One region of the Vibrio floridensis genome, then DNA from elsewhere that is predicted to be linked to it. Evidence: predicted binding sites of a transcription regulator. Region 1 holds the regulator's gene; the other holds the start of a gene.
The links. The regulator PurR, encoded in region 1, represses purine synthesis genes. The targets are predictions, from matches to a motif close to TNANGNAAACGTTTNCNTNA.

Region 1 (9,711 bases):
TCTGCGTAAGTGAGATACCATGGCATGTCGAAGTAATCTTTGACCGATTGGCGTAGACGAGTACTGAAGATTCGGTTTTTATCCATATCAATCGCGGTACGGATAAATTTGTGAACATGGCGGTCGTAACCGATCCACAGATCGATGGCTTGTTGACCCCAGCTGGTGATGCGATCGAGCTTCATCTGCAACCCAAACAGAGTTTCTTCGATAAACTCGAGCTCTTCATCCCCATAGACCAACTCTTGAATATCCAAGATCTGAGTTTGCAGCTCATCCCCTGCCGCTTGCAGTGTATCTTGCAGCTCTTTGAGCGTGTTTGAGGTTTCTGAAAGCAGTGACTCACAGTTGTTGATCGCTTCACGCCAATCTTTGTTCAGCAGATCGGCAATTTGCTGTTTAACCGATTGTTGTTGCTCATCCATCACGCGTTGGTTGAGATCGATTTGATCAAAAATCTCACCCACTGAATATTTCAGCACCGCATAGACATTTTTCTTCCAATGCCCTGCCGTCCCTCCTTGCTTGGCCGCTTCAATGGCTTTCGCCATTTCGCCAGCCACCATGGAGAGTTGAATCGATAATCTAAGCTTGGAGAAATCTCGATGACGGACATAGTAGTCGGTAATGCCGATCGCCAACGGCGAAAGACGGTAGATACTGGCACCTTCCGTCATTTCGCTGGTAAAGCGGCTGATCAGGCGCTGCTTAACCAACTCATTGATGGCGTTGTTGGCGCGAAACGCTGAGGCTTCACCCGTTTCTTCAAACAGTCGAGTGACGATAGTAAACGCATCATGCAGCTCACCTTCACCCAACTCTTCATCAAACCTTTCGTTACTTAATACAGCGATGGCGATGAGAAACGCCAATCGCTCGGTGGTCAGGTTCAATGAGAAATCGTGCTGCTTAACCCAACTAACCAATTCATCGATTGGTTGCTCTGCAGCATTGAGAGTTGTCTCACTCATTGTTATTCCTGTTTATCTTTCTTCTTAGCCCACACATGAATGTATCGGCCCAGCGAGAGGTAAGGCTCTTGGCGACACAGACGTCGTTCCAACTCGAGCACATCCTCGTACTGGTAATCACCCATATTCTGTCTGTTCCCTATATAATCACTGAAACAGCGAATACCGGATTTTCCATAAATTTCAAAACCTGCGTCTTCAATCCACTGATAAACAGATTGAGGTTCTAGGCCTTTTTGCGGTTGCAGCTTAAAGCGTTTGCGATGAGGCATACCCTCAAGAATATGTGGGATATTGCCACAGACCACATTCTTATAAACCAAGCCATGGTGGTTGTAGAACATAATAGACGCGGCGCCACCCGGTGCGACTTGTTCTAATACCGTTTCCAACGCGGATTTTGGATCCGCCAACCATTCCATCACGGCATGAAACATCACCACATCGACGGGCTCTGCTAGGTGCTCACCAATCTTCTGCACCGGAGAATGGATCAGCCGATACTGCTCAAGCAAGCCATTTTTTGCAATATCCTGCTCTGCTAATTGCAGCATTTCAGAAGATAGATCACATAAGGCAATGCGATGTCCGAGTTTGGCAAGCTTTTGTGACATTTGCGCCAACCCGCCCCCCGCATCCAATACGGTTAGAGGCGGTTTGGCCTCGTCAAAGGTGGCTAACAATTGTTGAAGATCTTCCCAAACAATCACTTGGCGAATCTCGCCTTTGTCTGACCCGTAAATATTTTTTGCAAATTTGTGGGCAATATCGTCGAAATTACGGTCTTGGTTCACAGCAGCTTGAGTTATCATATCTAATCGTGCTGCTATTCTGTCATAAGGAAAGCAGATATAAAGAGGCATTCTCTTATTTTTATTATCAAGTGATGTTTTTTCGGACTATTTCTGTATGTTTGAGCTGAAAAAAGTGCTCTCGGCACTGTTAATGCCTTTGCCAGCACTACTTTTAATAGGCTTAGCTGGTCTGATGCTGATTATGTTTAGCACCAGACAAAAAACGGGGTGTTTCATCATATTATTCTCCTTTTTGGGGATATTCTTGGTTTCTTTCCAACCCGTTGCCAGCAAGTTATTAATGCCATTAGAAAGGCAATACTCTGTATTTCTACCCGAAGTACAAACCGTCGATTACGTCATGGTATTGGGCAATGGCCATGTGGTGGATGATCAAATCCCCCCTACGTCTGAGTTAAGCCGTACTTCGTTGATGCGTTTGACGGAAGGGATTCGTATTTTAAAGATGTATCCGGGCTCAAAATTGATTCTGTCTGGCTATGCGGGCGGCTCAGAAACCAGCCATGCGCGCATGATGGCGAATGTGGCTTTGGCTCTGGGTGTCGCGAAATCAGACATTATTCTTCTTGAAGATGCCAAAGATACTTGGGAAGAAGCGAGACAAGCAGCGGCGTTTGTGCGTCAGAAACAGCTGGTTTTGGTTACTTCTGCCAGCCACATGGCACGTGCAATGAAAGAGTTTCATGACGCTGGCATAACGCCGTTACCCGCGCCAACAAACTACCTTGCGCAAAAAAACATCTCTCAAGCTTGGGATAGATATGCCCCTAAAGCCATCTACCTTGAGCAAACAGAGCGCTACTGGCACGAAACCCTTGGGCAGCTATGGCAAGGCATGCGAGATTTGCTTCTTACTGACGAACAAATCATGGCAGAGAATCGGGCATCAAAATGATGCTTCATGAGCTGCAAAAAACAAAAAAAGAGCTTACTCAGCTCTTTTTTGTTTGTTAATTTTGGCTTTCTAAACAACGCCTAGTCGCCAGCAAACATGTAACCTTCACCGTGTACGGTCACAAAAATTTGTGGGTTCTTAGGATCAAACTCCATTTTAGCTCGCATACGACGAATCAAAACATCGATTGTTCTGTCGTTTGGCGCATCAACGCGATGGCTGATCATGTTGAGAATGCGCTCACGACTTAATACCTGATTTGGGTAAGAAGACAGTGCCACCAGCAGCTCATATTCTGCCTTGGTCAACTTCACTGGCTCACCATTATGACTCAACGCTCGACGATGAATATCGAAGGTCCAATCACCAAAACGGACAATATGGTCTTCGTTTTCTGCGTCTTGGTGTTTTGAGCCACCACTGCGCGTAAGCGAAATTCGCCACAACAAGTTTTTCACTCGAACCAGCAGTTCACGTAACTCAAATGGTTTGGTGACGTAGTCGTCTGCCCCCATCTCCAAACCAACAATTTTATCTATGCTATCCGTGCGTCCGGTTACCAGAATAATGCCAATGTCCGATTGGCTGCGTAGTTCACGGGTCAGCATCAAGCCATCTTCGCCTGGTAAGTTAATGTCTAACATCACCAAATCAACGCAGCTATTTTGCAAAATATGGCGCATCTCAGCACCACTTTCCGCTTCACTTACTGTGTAACCTTCTTTTTGAAAATAACCCGCAAGTTTACTGCGAGTCACTACATCATCTTCTACGACTAATACGTGATAGCTCATTTACACCACTTCATGTCATTTCTGTCTACACGGGCAGACATTCTATTCATAACTAGTAACATTTCTAGTCATACTTCGTTTGAAATGCAAGTATCTTGATTTTTATTGATTCAAAACAAGCTTAATATCAAGCTATTAATAAGCATAATTATCTTTATATTTTTCTTAACAATAGGCGTTATTGCTATTCATTTTTTTTGGTTACACTTATAGGAGATTGATTTAGGAGCGATAAATGATGCAAGAGATAAAAGCCTTTAATGAAAAACGTGCGGAAATATATTGGTGGCTTTCCAGCTTGTTTGCCAAAGAACTGACACAGAAAGAGCTCGATAAATATCAAAGCATGGAAATTAGAGCGTTTTTAACTGGATTGGCTGAGAACGATTCGCTACGTCCATCGATTGATGACTTTGTCGATGCCCTCAATCGTCTGGTTGACCGTCAAGATGCACAACTGGAATTATCCGCGGATTTTTGTGACCTGTTTTTGAAAACCGCAAAACACGGTGCGCTTCCATACGCATCAATTTATCTCACAAAAGATGGCCTGCTTAATGGTGAGCCGGCACAAAAAATGGACGCTTGGCTTCAAAAACATGGCGTACAGGTCAATCAACAATTGAATGAACCTGCCGATCACTTGGCCATCATGCTCGATTTTCTTGGCAACCTCATCATTCGCTCCAATGAACTTGAACAAGAGCGTCACATGGAAGAAGCGTTTGTCGAACAAAACGACTTTCTCCAAGAAATGTTACTCTCTTGGCTTCCAAGCTTTGCTGTTCGTGCAAAGGAATGTGATGAATTTGGTTTCTATTCCAGTGCGATAAAACTACTTGTCGCATTTTGTAAGCTGGACAGCGACTATTTAGTTGGATAATAATTACGCCCTTATCAATAGAGCAAACACTCGGTTACACTTTAACCACTAAAGTGTGAACGCGGATACAGATTTCGCGGTTCGATTAGGTTGCCAGCTTTGCCGTCACAGTCTAAAATTGAGACCGCAATCGATAAAACATGATTTTAATGCAAACCGCTGAAACACAGCGGTTTTTGTGTTTTTTTAAGCTAAGCTGCTGCTTTTCTAGTGTGTCTTCTTTTAAGGCGAAATCGGAGAAAGGTAGCAAACCGTGTTGCCACGAATGTACTTCATTTCAACTGGCAACCTAGGACAGGACAATACCTATGGCCACAATAAAAGATGTCGCACGTCTCGCTGGCGTATCAACTACAACGGTTTCTCACGTAATCAATAAAACCCGATTCGTGGCTGAAGCCACTCAAGAAAAAGTCATGAAAGCGGTTGACGAGCTCAACTACGCACCGAGCGCAGTGGCTCGTAGCTTAAAGTGCAACACCACCCGCACTATTGGTATGCTGGTTACGCAATCTACCAACTTGTTCTTTTCTGAAGTGATTGATGGCGTAGAAAGCTACTGTTACCGTCAAGGCTACACACTAATTCTTTGTAATACTGGCGGTATCTACGAGAAGCAACGTGATTACATTCGTATGCTTGCGGAAAAACGCGTAGATGGCATTTTGGTGATGTGTTCAGACCTCACCGAAGAACTACGCGAAATGCTTGATAAGCATGCAGATATTCCTAAAGTGATTATGGACTGGGGCCCAATCAGCTCACAAGCCGATAAAATTATCGATAACTCAGAGGAAGGTGGCTACTTGGCCACTAAGTACTTGATTGAAAATGGTCATACAAAAATTGCGTGTTTAAGTGGTCACTTTGAAAAAGCCGCGTGCCAAGAGCGCATCCAAGGCTTTAAACGTGCGATGAAGGAAGCCAATATCACAGTCAACGAAGATTGGATCCTTGAAGGGAACTTCGAATGCGACACGGCAGTGATGGCAGCTGACAAGATCGCGTCGTGGCAAGATCGCCCAACGGCAGTCTTCTGCTTCAACGATACCATGGCACTGGGTTTGATGAGCCGTCTTCAACAACTAGGGCTTCGTATTCCAGAAGACATCTCTGTGATCGGCTACGACAATATCGAGTTGGCAGAATACTTCTCGCCACCATTGACAACAATCCACCAGCCAAAACGTCGTGTCGGTAAAAATGCATTTGAGATCCTTCTCGAGCGTATTAAGGATAAAGAGCACGATAAGCGTATATTTGAAATGCACCCAGAGCTCGTTATTCGCGACACAGTTAAAAAAATCAATTAGTTAACACTAATATTCTAAAGCATCCAAGTCTGGGTGCTTTTTTTTATTCTTAGTAAGTGATTTGTTAAGTCAAATTCTGTTCAGTTCTTAAAATCGAGCACTCATTCACTTAACTGCAGCTATTACTTGAAGCAATGTCACACTTTTAATCTCAAAATGTGATGTTACTCCAATAGAAATCGTATTCTTTAAGTGTCACGCACAGGGCAAACCATCTGAAAAGGTGGGACGCAAAGCCTCCGGCCTAAACCATTCATAATTTGGTAGGTAGCGGGGTTACCGATGGCAAAAATGCATAACAACAAGTTTACCCATTAATGACATTGTATTTGCATTGGTTTGCTAATCTCTCGGACCTGATTTGGTGGCGTAATTGTAATTACACCGAGATAACACATCATGGATAAACCGATACTCAAAGATTCAATGAAGCTTTTTGAGCAACTTGGTGCGATAAAGTCTCGCTCTATGTTTGGCGGGTTCGGCCTTTTTGCAGATGAGACGATGTTTGCGCTCGTTGTCAAAGACCAGCTTCATATTCGCGCGGATCAAAAATCGACATTACTTTTCGAAAAGAAAGGACTAAAACCATACGTTTACACCAAGCGTGGGTTTCCAGTTGTCACTAAGTACTACGCGATCTCTGATTCGCTTTGGCAAGACCAAAATGCGCTTCTGTCCGTAGCGAAACAGGCACTAAAGAGTGCAAATAGTGACAAGCAGCAACAAGCAACTGCAAAACCGGATAGACTTAAAGACCTCCCTAACCTACGTTTAGCCACCGAACGAATGTTGAAGAAGGCAGGTATTGAAACCGTAGAACAGTTGGAATCGCAGGGCGCTGCTCGCGCGTATCAAGCGATTAAAAACACACACACGGGCTCAGTCAGCTTAGAGCTGTTGTGGGCACTTGAGGGCGCAATTAAAGGGACGCATTGGAGCGTTATCCCTCAACAACGACGTGATGAGTTAGTGAATAACTTGTCTTCATAGTAAGACAAAGTGACTATTGAGTTATAGACTAGAAACCACACCCCTACAGGTGTGGTTTTTTCGTATGGCACGAAATTATTTCTTTTTCACTCGGGTCTGATTACAACGCTATCTGGAGAATCTATCAATGAACAAAAAACTCGTATTCGGACTGTTGCTTATCACCACTATCATCTTATTGGGTGTTAACTTTAGCCAATACCTCACCTTAGAAAACGCTAAGGCGCAGCAAGTCGCTTTAACTCACTTTATTGAAGATAACTTCTGGTTATCCGCCATCAGCTATTTCATCCTTTACGTCGCTTTGACTGCTTTTTCTGTACCTGGCGCGACCGTCGTCACACTGCTTGGCGCTGCTCTCTTTGGTTTTTGGTTTAGCCTACTTCTGGTTTCCTTTGCCAGTACCATAGGGGCCACCATCGCATTTCTAAGCAGTCGTTACCTATTGAAAGAATGGGTCCAGAAGCGATTTGGAGACAAACTGAACTCGGTGAATCAAGGTGTTGAGAAAGATGGCGCGTTTTACCTATTTTCACTTCGCCTGATACCGATATTTCCATTTTTCTTAATTAACTTATTAATGGGGTTAACCCCTATCTCTATCAGTCGTTACTACGTCACTAGCCAAATTGGCATGTTGCCCGGCACGGCGGTTTACCTCAATGCTGGGACTCAGTTGGCAGAGATCAATACCTTATCTGGTATTTTGTCACCGGCTGTCATCGCCTCTTTTGTTTTACTTGGTGTATTTCCAATCGCTGTTAAGTGGTTGATGAGCAAGTTTCGTCCACAGTTCACGTCTCAGTAGAATGCCATTATGATAGTGTTTACGGCTAATACACCGATAGAAGCGCATATTGTTTGTCAGTTGCTACTTAATGAGCAAATACTGTGTGAAGTACGTGGTGAAGGTTTATTTGGTCTTAAAGGGGAGCTTCCAGCCACAGACGACACCAATCCTTATGTATGGCTGTTGGAACCAAATAAGCTGGCGTTTGCCAAAACAGTCGTGGAGAGTTACCAAAGCCAATGTACATCTGTTGCCAATTGGCAGTGTAAGCACTGTGGCGAGGAAATTGAAGGGCAATTTGGCGCTTGTTGGTATTGTGGTTCTACACTCGAATAAGTATAGGATTTCGATAGAAAGTGAGATGGTAATAGAGAGGAGCTTGGCACTCCTCTCACTCATGTTAGATTTGACGTTGGATAAACTCTATCGAGTGTTGGTTAAACTCTTCTGACTTTTCTACGTTACAAACATGACCACAATCTTTAATTTCACGCAGCTCACTTCGCCTATGTGCAGCAACCATCTCTTTGACGGGCTTAATAAACATATAGTCCCTATCCCCCATCAAATAGAGCGTCGGAATGGGTAGTTCTCGCTCTTTGAAGTAGCGCATCAAAGGGTTGACTTCCGAAGCGAGAATAAACCATCGTTTGAACTCTTTTTGACAGAGCTTCTTTGCTTCTCTAATAAACAAATGCCGCGATTCTTGTTGATTTCTTTGTGGCATAACAATGTAGGCAAACAGTTTGTAAAGCCACATGTAGGGTAAGATGTGCTTACCTATATTCCCTAAGGAAACCAATACTCTAGAACGAGCATCCAAACGCGTAACGGCACCACCTAATACCATAGACTTCACTCTTTCACTCGCCATCTCCGCTAAATTGCGAACGATAATTGTCCCCAAGGACATGCCCACAAAGTGGGCAGAATGAATTTTTAAATGGTCCAATACCTTAACAATATCTTTTGTCACTTCGCCAAATGTGTAGCGGTTGCTCATCAGCTCTTTTAACAGTTGATTTGATTTACCATGACCTCTCAGGTCAACGAGCAATAAGTTAAAGTGTTGCTTGTATGCCTTTATTTGCTTAAACCAAATCGAAGAACTGCCACCAGCCCCATGCACGAATACCACCCATTCTTGACTGGTAGGATGAAGGTAGGTTTTATGAAACAGTAACGTTTGAGCCATATTGACACGCCAATAAAAAGTTAGCTTAAAGTCTAGAACAAGATTTTCCGCGGTTGAATAAAGCCATCACATGTCGGTATCTTGAACCTTGGTATCGAGAAGCAAGAATCCTACCATATAACGCTTCTATTTCTATTTGTGTTCCGTTAAAAAACGTAAAAAGGCACCATATTCGGTGCCTTTCCATTCATATTTCAGAACTTTTACTCTATTTTAGAGCAGATAGATACAACTCTATGTACTCTCGCGCGGCTGTGTTCCAGCAAAAATCTTGTTCCATCGCATAAAGTTGGACACGACGTAACTCTGGCAAGTTTTGCGCGTAAAGTAATAACGCTCGCTGCATCGTAATCAACAATGCTTGAGCGGTAGGCTCATAGAACACAAATCCTGTTGCACTCTGCGCATCAACATCGTAATCGCTCACACTGTCTTTTAATCCACCGACACCACGCACGATAGGCAAGGAGCCATACGCCATGCTATAGATTTGATTTAAGCCACAAGGTTCAAACTCAGATGGCATAAGGAAAAAGTCTGAGGCAGCTTCCACCAAATGAGCCAATTGATTGTTGTAAGCTTCGACAAAAACAAATTTGTCACCAAATTGCGCAGCAACGTCACGCAATTGAGCGGCTAAAAGCGGATCTCCCGTTCCAACTAGAACCAGTTGAACGTCGTGTTTTAAAAAGTCAGAGAGGATTGGCAGAAGGTAGTGAACACCCTTTTGATGGGTTAGTCGGCAGACCATACCAAACATAGCAACATCTTTGACCGGCAAACCAATTTGCTCTTGAAGGGCACGTTTACAACCGTTTTTCCCACGAACCATACTTTGCTTGGTGGCTTTATAGTTTATTGGCAAGTAGGTATCGGTGTCAGGATGCCAAGCTGAGTAGTCGCAACCATTGAGAATGCCTACGAGATCATCCGCTCGCGTTTGAAACTCCCATGCCATGCCATGGCTACCTAACTCAGTTTTCAGCTCTTCTGCATAAGTTGGGCTAACGGCATTAATTTTATCCGCATTCATCACGCCCGCTTTTAGCATGGTAATGTGAG
Region 2 (9,711 bases), on a different contig from region 1:
TCGAGGTGGTGTTTCTTTAGAAAATACCCACCCATTCACTCGTGAGCTTTGGGGGCGATATTGGACATTTGCACACAATGGCCAACTCACTGACTATCAATCGTTGGATACCGGGCGACATCGTCCCGTTGGGCAAACGGACAGTGAAAAAGCGTTTTGCTGGCTAATAAATCAATTGGAACAGCGCTATCCTGATATTCCTCAGGATATGGAACAGGTGTTTGCTTACCTTGCCTCTTGCTGTGAAACCTTGCGAGATAAAGGGGTGTTCAACATGCTGCTCAGTGATGGCGAATATGTGATGACGTATTGTACCAACCACCTTTACTGGATCACGCGTCGAGCACCTTTTGGCAACGCAGCGTTGCTGGATGAAGATGTTGAGATTAACTTTCAAGAAGAGACCACCCCCAACGACGTGGTCTCTGTGATTGCGACCCAGCCTCTTACTGGTAATGAAACTTGGCAGAGAATGAAGCCAGGGGAGTATGGTCTGTTTCACTTTGGTGAGCGAGTCAGCAGTAACGCCAATTTATTACTTGATGTCCCGTTTGCAGCAGCAAAACCAAGCTGCCAAGCGCCAACGGAACCACTGGAATAAAACGGTATTGCGAGTTTGTATTGAAAATGGGTTGCGATAAGCAACCCATTTTTTCTTTCGATGTCGAGTGGCGACAATGAATCGCCTTACTCTGCAGCGTAACCGGCGCTGCCAAGTGGTTGGCCATCGAGATAGGCCACACCTTGTTGCATGACAAGCCGCTCTTCTGCCATCCACTTCACCACTAAGGGATAGATGCTGTGCTCTTGCGTTAACACACGCTCCGCTAGGCTTTGTGCGTCATCTTCTGCGAAAATAGGTACTTTCGCCTGTAAGATCACTGGGCCACCATCTAATTCTTCCGTGACAAAATGCACACTGGTGCCGTGTTCACTGTCCCCTGCATCGATAGCGCGCTGGTGGGTATGAAGGCCGGGGTATTTAGGCAAGAGGGAAGGGTGTATATTGACCATTTTTCCTAAATAGTGACGTACAAATTCACCACTCAGAATGCGCATGTAACCAGCCAGTACGACGATGTCGGGTTGGTATTCGTCCATCACTTTCATCAATTCACGATCAAAACTTTCTCTATCGGTAAACGCTTTGGGATCGATGTAATGAGCGGGTACCGAAAACTGTTTGGCTCGTTCAAGACCGTAAGCGTCGGCTTTGTTTGAGAAAACCGCACACACTTTGGCTCGGCTTGTATCACACTCGCATGCTTCAAGAATGGCTTGCAGGTTACTGCCGCTGCCGGAAATCAGTACCACAATTTTTTTCATAACCACTGTCCATTTACTGCTGGTTCTTAAGATCAATGTCTTGCAAAAATACCTGCTTTTTGCAGGGTTTTCAGTGTGCCAAATAGCAGAATGAGGACATAGCGTCCTCATTCTGATGAAGTTATTTTAGGCGTTGGCGCTTAGTTGATTTCAACTTGTTGCTCACCCACTTCAGCACTGGCGACAGAACCGATCATCCAAGCGTTCTCACCTTCTTGCTGGAGAAGTGCCACTGCAGCTTCTGCTTGATCTTGAGGTAGTGCCACAATCAAACCAACACCACAGTTGAATGTACGATACATTTCACGCGTAGCCACATTTCCTTTTTCCTGTAGCCACTGGAAAATGACCGGCCATTCCCAGCTCTTTCCATCGATCACCGCTTTGGTACCTTCTGGCAATACGCGTGGGATGTTTTCCCAGAAACCGCCGCCAGTGATGTGCGAAATCGCGTGAATGTCATGTTGTTCAATCATTTTGAGTGCAGACTTGATGTAAATTTTGGTTGGCTCAAGTAGGTGCTCACCAATAGTGCGGCCTGCAAGCTCCTCATTTTTGTCTGCGCCAGACACTTCGAGGATTTTACGCACTAATGAGTAACCGTTTGAATGTGGGCCACTTGAACCGACAGCGATCAATGCATCGCCTACCGCGACTTTAGTACCGTCGATAATGTCTTCTTTCTCTACCACACCGACACAGAAGCCTGCAACGTCGTAGTCTTCACCGTCGTACATCCCTGGCATTTCTGCGGTTTCACCGCCGATTAGCGCGCAACCAGCTTGGATACAACCTTCGGCAATGCCGGAAATAACATCCGCAGCCACATCAACATCCAGCTTGCCCGTTGCGTAGTAGTCTAGGAAAAATAAAGGCTCAGCACCTTGTACGATCAAATCGTTTACACACATAGCAACGAGATCAATACCAATGGTGTCATGCTTGTTCATATCCAGAGCTAAGCGCAGTTTCGTGCCCACGCCATCTGTACCAGAAACTAGAACAGGCTGTTTGTATTTCGTTGGCAATTCACAGAGTGCACCAAAGCCGCCAATGCCACCCATTACTTCAGGGCGACGTGTACGTTTTACAGAGCCTTTAATACGCTCAACGAGCGCGTTGCCTGCATCGATATCTACACCAGCGTCTTTATAGCTAAGAGAAGAGTTGTTACCACTCACGGGGAAGTCCTCGGTTTGAAGTTGGATATGAAAACGGCGCTATTCTATCAGGGCTGGAATATAAAGAGCAAACGTTTGCGCAAGTTTTTTTGTTGTGCAATGTAACGAGAAATTCTCTACGAAATCGTTTATAATCGGCAAGTTTATGTAAATTTTATCTATATTGCCGGAGATGGACATGAAAGTTGTTGAAGTAAAACACCCTCTTGTAAAACACAAAATTGGTTTGATGAGAGAAGGTGATATCAGCACTAAGCGTTTTCGTGAGCTAGCCACTGAAGTTGGTAGTCTTTTAACTTACGAAGCAACTTCAGATTTTGAAACGGAAAAAGTGACCATTGAAGGTTGGAATGGCCCAGTTGAAGTGGATCAAATCAAGGGCAAAAAAGTAACGGTTGTGCCAATCCTACGTGCTGGTTTAGGCATGATGGATGGCGTGCTTGAGCACATGCCAAGTGCGCGTATCAGTGTGGTAGGTATCTACCGTGATGAAGAAACATTAGAGCCAATCCCATACTTCAATAAGCTGGCTTCGAACATGGAAGAGCGTATTGCATTGGTGGTTGATCCAATGCTTGCAACTGGCGGCTCTATGATCGCAACGATCGATCTAATTAAAGAGAAAGGTTGTCAGCAAATCAAAGTATTGGTGTTGGTTGCAGCACCAGAAGGTATTGAAGCGCTGGAGAAAGCGCACCCAGATGTTGAACTGTACTGTGCAGCTATTGATGAAAAACTAAATGACAAGGGCTACATCGTCCCTGGTCTTGGTGATGCTGGTGATAAGATTTTCGGTACGAAGTAAACGTTATTGAGAGCATCAAACGAAGGGGCAGAAAATGCCCCTTTTTGCTTTGAATTATTAGCAACGTAAATACCATCCGATTTGTAACCATGATCCTTCAACTATTATTTGGCCAATCGTTGGGTACGATAAACCAAAATTGTCCGGTTTTACTCTGCGCATGCACAAATCGATCTTGTGGTACATCAAGCTGAGTTAAAAATTCAATTTCTCCCACGGCCCAATGGTGTTTCTCCAACGCATAGAGTGGTTCGTGTATCAGAGGCCATTGATGGGCAAAACACCAATACCCAGTTATCACCTGCGGATTGAGGCGATACCCCAAGCACTCTTGAGGGATGATTTGATCTAAAAAGGGATTGATGTAGAGCCGCCCTTGCATGAGAAGGTGTTTACTACAATGACGGTATTGTGGATACGATGCTAAGAATGCCTCGTTTGAGCTCATCTTCAACTGGTGATTGAGCATATGGTTCAACTTTTTGTCGAGGCGATCTTTCGCATTAGGGCCGTACCACAAGCCGTCGTGCAATAAGTAGAACTTGATCGCCACCTCCCAGTGCTGGTAACTCGACTCCGCGGTATTACGCAACATAAAATCGATGGCGCCGAGTGTGCGCTGGTGATCTTTTAGCTGCAATTCTTCTTCAACGAAATCAATCGTCTTGGTGTTTTGAAATAGGGTGCTACATAGGTGTTGATATAAGAAGCCCAATCTCTTGTTACCTTGATAGGGTGGTAAGGCTGATGGCAGGGAGACATCGAGAGGCTGTAACTGAGCAAAAGGTGGTTTCAGTTCAAACAGAGAGGGTGAATGTAATATCCAGTGTAGAAAGCGCTGCTGTGATTCCATCATTGTGCTCGAGGTTGGATCCGATATTGTATTGCCGACAAGCTTGAGTATACACTTTGCGGGTAACTTAAGTCTGGAATCTAAGATGAACAACCTCGAACTAGAAAAAATCTTAAATGAGAAACTGGCCCCCCAGTTGATTAAAGATTACTGCCCAAATGGCCTGCAAATCGAAGGCAGTGAGACGATAAAAAAAATCATCACCGGTGTGACCGCCTCTCAAGCGTTAATCGATAAAGCGGTTGAGCTCAATGCCGATGCGCTGCTTGTGCACCATGGCTATTTTTGGAAAGGTGAAGCTGAGCCTATCCGTGGCATGAAAGGAAAGCGTGTCCGTACTCTGATCAAAAATGATCTCAACTTATTTGCCTATCACTTGCCTCTCGACATTCACCCAGAGTTCGGAAACAACGCTGAACTGGCACGTTTGCTTGAGATAGAAGTCGAGGGTGGTTTAGAAGGGCATCCTCAATCCGTAGCTATGTTTGGACGCCTCAAACAACCGCTTACAGGGGCTGAACTTACCCAAAAACTGACATCTGTCCTTAACCGCGAACCTTTGCACATTGCCCCAGAAAATCGCCATAAAATGATTGAAACGGTAGGTTGGTGTACTGGTGGTGGACAAGATTACATTGAGCTTGCTGCACAGCATGGCCTAGATGCTTTTATCTCTGGCGAAATTTCAGAGCGAACCACTTACAGTGCCCGAGAGTTAGATATTCATTACTATGCCGCTGGTCATCATGCTACTGAGCGTTACGGAATTAAGGCGCTTGGTGAATGGTTGGCACAACAACACCAATTGGATGTTGAATTTATTGATATCGATAATCCGGTATAGGCCCAATACCATAAAGCCACAAATAAAAAGGGTTGAGACCATGTCTCAACCCTTTTCAATTTTAACAGTGTACGTATTACTCGCGTTCGTGCATAGGTTGGAAATCGCGTTGAACTTCCCCTGTGTACAACTGACGAGGGCGACCGATACGGTTCAATGGGTCACTGTGCATTTCGTTCCAGTGTGCAATCCAACCGATAGTGCGCGAAATCGCGAAAATAACGGTAAACATTGACACCGGAATACCGATTGCTTTCAGAATGATGCCTGAGTAGAAATCAACGTTCGGGTACAGTTTCTTCGATACAAAGTACTCGTCTGAAAGAGCAATGCGCTCAAGTTCCATTGCAACATCAAGCAGTGGATCTTGAATGTTGAGCTCTTTAAGCACTTCATGACAGGTTTCACGCATGACGGTTGCGCGTGGATCGTAGTTCTTGTAAACACGGTGACCAAAGCCCATTAGACGGAATGGGTCATCCTTGTCTTTCGCACGATCCACATACTCAGGAATGTTATCGACTGAACCAATCTCTTCCAACATCTTCAGGCACGCTTCATTTGCGCCGCCATGAGCAGGACCCCAAAGCGATGCAATACCTGCTGCAATACAAGCAAATGGGTTTGCACCTGATGAGCCAGCCAAACGTACTGTTGAGGTTGACGCATTTTGTTCGTGGTCTGCGTGCAGGGTGAAGATTTTGTCCATCGCACGTGCAACGACAGGGTTAACTTCGTACTCTTCACATGGCGTAGCAAACATCATGTGCAGGAAGTTTTCTGCGTAGCTAAGGTCGTTGCGAGGATAAATAAATGGCTGACCTGTTGAGTATTTGTAACACATAGACGCTAGCGTTGGCATTTTAGACAACAGACGATAGGCGGTGATCTCACGATGCACATCGTTGTTGATGTCTAAAGAGTCATGGTAAAACGCTGCTAATGCGCCGACCACACCACACATAACGGCCATTGGGTGCGCGTCACGACGGAAACCATGGAAAAAGCTGGCAATCTGTTCGTGCACCATAGTGTGGCGAGTAACTGTTGTTTTGAACTTCTCGTATTGCTCACGAGTAGGGGCTTCACCGTAAAGTAGAATATAACAAACCTCTAAATAATCGGCATTGTTTGCAAGCTGATCAATAGGGTACCCACGGTGAAGAAGGATGCCTTTTCCGCCGTCGATGTATGTTATTTGCGATTCACAAGATGCAGTGGCAAGAAAACCTGGGTCAAAAGTGAAGTAGCCGTTAGCTCCTAGCTTACGAACGTCAATTACGGGAGTACCTAATGTACCTTCCATAATTGGCAGTTCGATCGGCGCCTTACCTTCAACGTGAAGGGTCGCTTTCTTATCTGCCATAACAATCTCCTTTGTTTATTATTTAATCCGTCCAGGATGTTTATGTGCCTTTTTTGTACTGGTGTTAAAGATTAAAGTCAATTCTTCTCCCTTTTTGTGTGCACTTGTTATTATTTTTTGCATTAAAATCGTTAAAAATCTGTTCTGTGTAGCATAATTTGTTACACCAATTGTATTAGAATGTTGCCAGTCGTATAGTGGCGCAGAAATTTTTGGTTAACTCCTTATAAATTCGGGGCTAGAAACAATAGTGAGGTGTTTTTTCTAGTCTTTATGTTAACAAGTTTTTTACAATTTAATGGAAGTATTTGCCGGTATTTTGTTAATTAAATGTTAACTTTTTGGGGTTGGGAACCAAAATTCGTTTATAACAATAAATGCTCAATGGAGCTGAGTGAGCAAGCCCGTGAAAGAAAGAAAGTCAAGACCTATTAATTTAGATTTACAGACCATTCGCTTTCCTATCACAGCAATCGCGTCCATCCTGCACCGTGTGTCAGGTGTGATTACGTTTGTTGCGGTGGGAATTTTGCTTTGGTTACTATCCATTTCTCTGTCATCCCCAGTAGGCTTTATGGAAGCGAGCGACATCGTCGATAGCTTCTTTGTGAAGTTTATTCTATGGGGCATTTTAACTGCGTTGGCATACCACATCGCTGGTGGTATTCGTCACCTGATGATGGACTTAGGCCATTTTGAAGAGCTTGAGTCTGGCGCAATGAGTGCCAAAGTTGCATTTGCTGCCACCGCTGTCTTATCACTATTGGCGGGGATTTTGGTATGGTAAAACACGTTTCCTCTGTTGGTCGTAACGGTGTGCACGATTTCTTGTTGATTCGTGCAACGGCCATCATCATGACTCTTTACACCATTTATCTTGTTAGCTTCTGTGCGTTCACAGATATCAACTATGCATCCTGGACTCAGTTTTTTGGTGGCACTTTTACTAAAGTCTTCACCATGCTTGCTCTCGCTTCTGTCCTGATTCATGCCTGGATTGGATTATGGCAAGTGCTGACTGACTACATCAAGTGCGCCAAATTGCGTGGCGGTTTACAACTTGGCGTGATCGCACTGCTGTTCGGGTATTTCTTCTCTGGTCTGTTTGTATTGTGGGGTGCATAAGTGTCTATTCCAGTTCGCGAATTTGATGCCGTAGTAATCGGCGCTGGTGGTGCAGGCATGCGTGCTGCACTACAAATTTCTGAGCAAGGCCTTTCTTGTGCATTGCTATCTAAAGTATTTCCAACACGCTCACACACTGTATCGGCTCAAGGTGGTATTACCGTTGCGCTAGGCAACTCGCACAAAGACGATTGGCAGTGGCATATGTATGACACCGTAAAAGGTTCTGACTACATTGGTGACCAAAATGCCATTGAGTACATGTGTAAGAATGGTCCTGAGTCAGTGATCGAGCTTGAGAAAATGGGTCTTCCTTTCTCTCGTTTTGATAACGGCAGTATCTACCAGCGTCCATTTGGTGGTCAGTCAAAAGAGTTCGGTGGCGAGCAAGCAGCGCGTACCGCTGCAGCGGCTGACCGTACTGGTCACGCACTGCTCCACACTTTGTATCAGCAGAACGTAAAACACAAAACCATGATCTTCTCTGAATGGTATGCACTTGACCTAGTGAAAAACCAAGATGGTGCGGTTGTGGGTTGTACAGCGGTATGCATGGAAACGGGTGAAATTTGCTACTTCAAGTCGAAAGCCACCATTTTGGCAACCGGTGGTGCTGGTCGTATTTACGCTTCAACAACCAACGCCCACATCAATACGGGTGATGGTGTCGGTATGGCACTGCGCGCTGGCGTCCCAATGCAAGACATGGAAATGTGGCAGTTCCACCCAACGGGTATCGCTGGTGCTGGTGTTCTTGTGACGGAAGGTTGTCGTGGTGAGGGCGGTTACCTTCTCAACAAAGATGGTGAGCGTTTCATGGAGCGTTATGCTCCTAATGCGAAAGATTTGGCTGGTCGTGACGTTGTTGCTCGTTCAATGATGATCGAAATCCGTGAAGGTCGTGGTTGCGATGGCCCTTGGGGTCCACACATTAAACTTAAGTTGGATCACCTTGGTAAAGATGTGCTGGAATCGCGTCTACCAGGTATCTGTGAGTTGTCGCGCACCTTTGCACACGTGGATCCAGTGAAAGAGCCAATCCCAGTTATCCCAACTTGTCACTACATGATGGGTGGTGTACCAACGCAAGTTTCTGGTCAAGCGATCAAACAAACTGCCGATGGCAAAGACGTCGAAGTTCAAGGTCTGTTTGCTTGTGGTGAAATTGCGTCTGTATCAGTTCATGGTGCAAACCGCCTTGGTGGTAACTCACTGCTTGACCTCGTGGTATTCGGTCGTGCAACAGGTCTTCACCTTGGTGAGACACTTGCAGCACAGGCAGAAGCGCGTGATGCGTCAGCCTCGGACATTGAAGCATCACTTTCTCGCTACATGCGCTGGGAAAATAGCAAAGGTGGTGAGGACCCAGTTCAAATTCGTAAAGATCTACAGCGTTGCATGCAGAACAGCTTCTCGGTATTCCGTGAAGGTGACGCCATGGCAACAGGTCTAGAAGAGCTGAAAGTGATTCGTGAGCGCCTGAAAGATGCACATCTTTCTGACAAATCAACCGAGTTCAATACTCAACGCATCGAGTGTCTAGAGCTAGACAACTTGATGGAAACAGCATTTTCAACTGCTGTGGCAGCGAACTATCGCACGGAAAGTCGCGGTGCTCACGCCCGCTTTGACTTCCCAGAACGTGACGATGAAAACTGGCTATGCCACTCTATCTACAACCCGGAAACGGAGCAAATGAGCAAGCGTGATGTCAATATGACGCCTGTTCATCGTGATGCGTTCCCACCAAAAGTACGTACATACTAAGGGAGGACTGAACTATGAAACTGAACTTCTCTGTATATCGTTACAATCCGGATGTAGATACCAAACCATACATGAAAGACTATGTGCTGGAAGTGGAAGATGGCTCTGACATGATGGTGTTGGATGCACTGATTCTACTCAAAGAGCAAGATGCTACGATCTCTTTCCGTCGTTCCTGTCGTGAAGGTGTGTGTGGATCAGATGGCCTAAACATGAATGGCAAAAATGGTTTGGCGTGTATAACACCGCTTTCTGCTTTAAAAGCAGACAAGATTGTTATTCGTCCATTACCAGGCTTACCAGTTGTTCGCGATCTTATCGTTGACATGACTCAGTTCTACGATAACTATGCAAAAGTTAAGCCTTTCTTGATTTCTGATGGCACATTGCCACCGTCACGAGAAAATTTACAGTCGCCAGATGATCGTGCACACCTAGATGGTT

Region 2: a site for PurR is predicted at 2,571-2,590, ahead of purM (phosphoribosylformylglycinamidine cyclo-ligase). Genes of this name have one in related genera too.

The regions. Positions count from the first base shown of each region.
Region 1 covers NZ_JAKGCY010000002.1:96,938-106,648, reverse strand. Annotated here, with positions in the region: gene mukF (chromosome partition protein MukF) at 1-971, opposite strand, end outside; gene cmoM (tRNA uridine 5-oxyacetic acid(34) methyltransferase CmoM) at 974-1,783, opposite strand; gene elyC (envelope biogenesis factor ElyC) at 1,881-2,681, shown strand; gene torR (two-component system response regulator TorR) at 2,762-3,475, opposite strand; gene torD (molecular chaperone TorD) at 3,711-4,358, shown strand; gene purR (HTH-type transcriptional repressor PurR) at 4,667-5,671, shown strand; cyclic di-GMP riboswitch class I at 5,867-5,955, shown strand; gene LZU85_RS04815 (TfoX/Sxy family DNA transformation protein) at 6,071-6,664, shown strand; gene LZU85_RS04810 (TVP38/TMEM64 family protein) at 6,792-7,472, shown strand; gene LZU85_RS04805 (putative signal transducing protein) at 7,482-7,790, shown strand; gene LZU85_RS04800 (alpha/beta fold hydrolase) at 7,855-8,649, opposite strand; gene glgA (glycogen synthase GlgA) at 8,858-9,711, opposite strand, start outside.
Region 2 covers NZ_JAKGCY010000003.1:111,433-121,143, reverse strand. Annotated here, with positions in the region: gene LZU85_RS06860 (class II glutamine amidotransferase) at 1-601, shown strand, start outside; gene purN (phosphoribosylglycinamide formyltransferase) at 688-1,326, opposite strand; gene purM (phosphoribosylformylglycinamidine cyclo-ligase) at 1,467-2,507, opposite strand; gene upp (uracil phosphoribosyltransferase) at 2,686-3,312, shown strand; gene LZU85_RS06840 (DUF1853 family protein) at 3,410-4,168, opposite strand; gene LZU85_RS06835 (Nif3-like dinuclear metal center hexameric protein) at 4,251-5,009, shown strand; gene LZU85_RS06830 (citrate synthase) at 5,086-6,375, opposite strand; gene sdhC (succinate dehydrogenase cytochrome b556 subunit) at 6,770-7,162, shown strand; gene sdhD (succinate dehydrogenase, hydrophobic membrane anchor protein) at 7,156-7,500, shown strand; gene sdhA (succinate dehydrogenase flavoprotein subunit) at 7,501-9,267, shown strand; gene LZU85_RS06810 (succinate dehydrogenase iron-sulfur subunit) at 9,282-9,711, shown strand, end outside.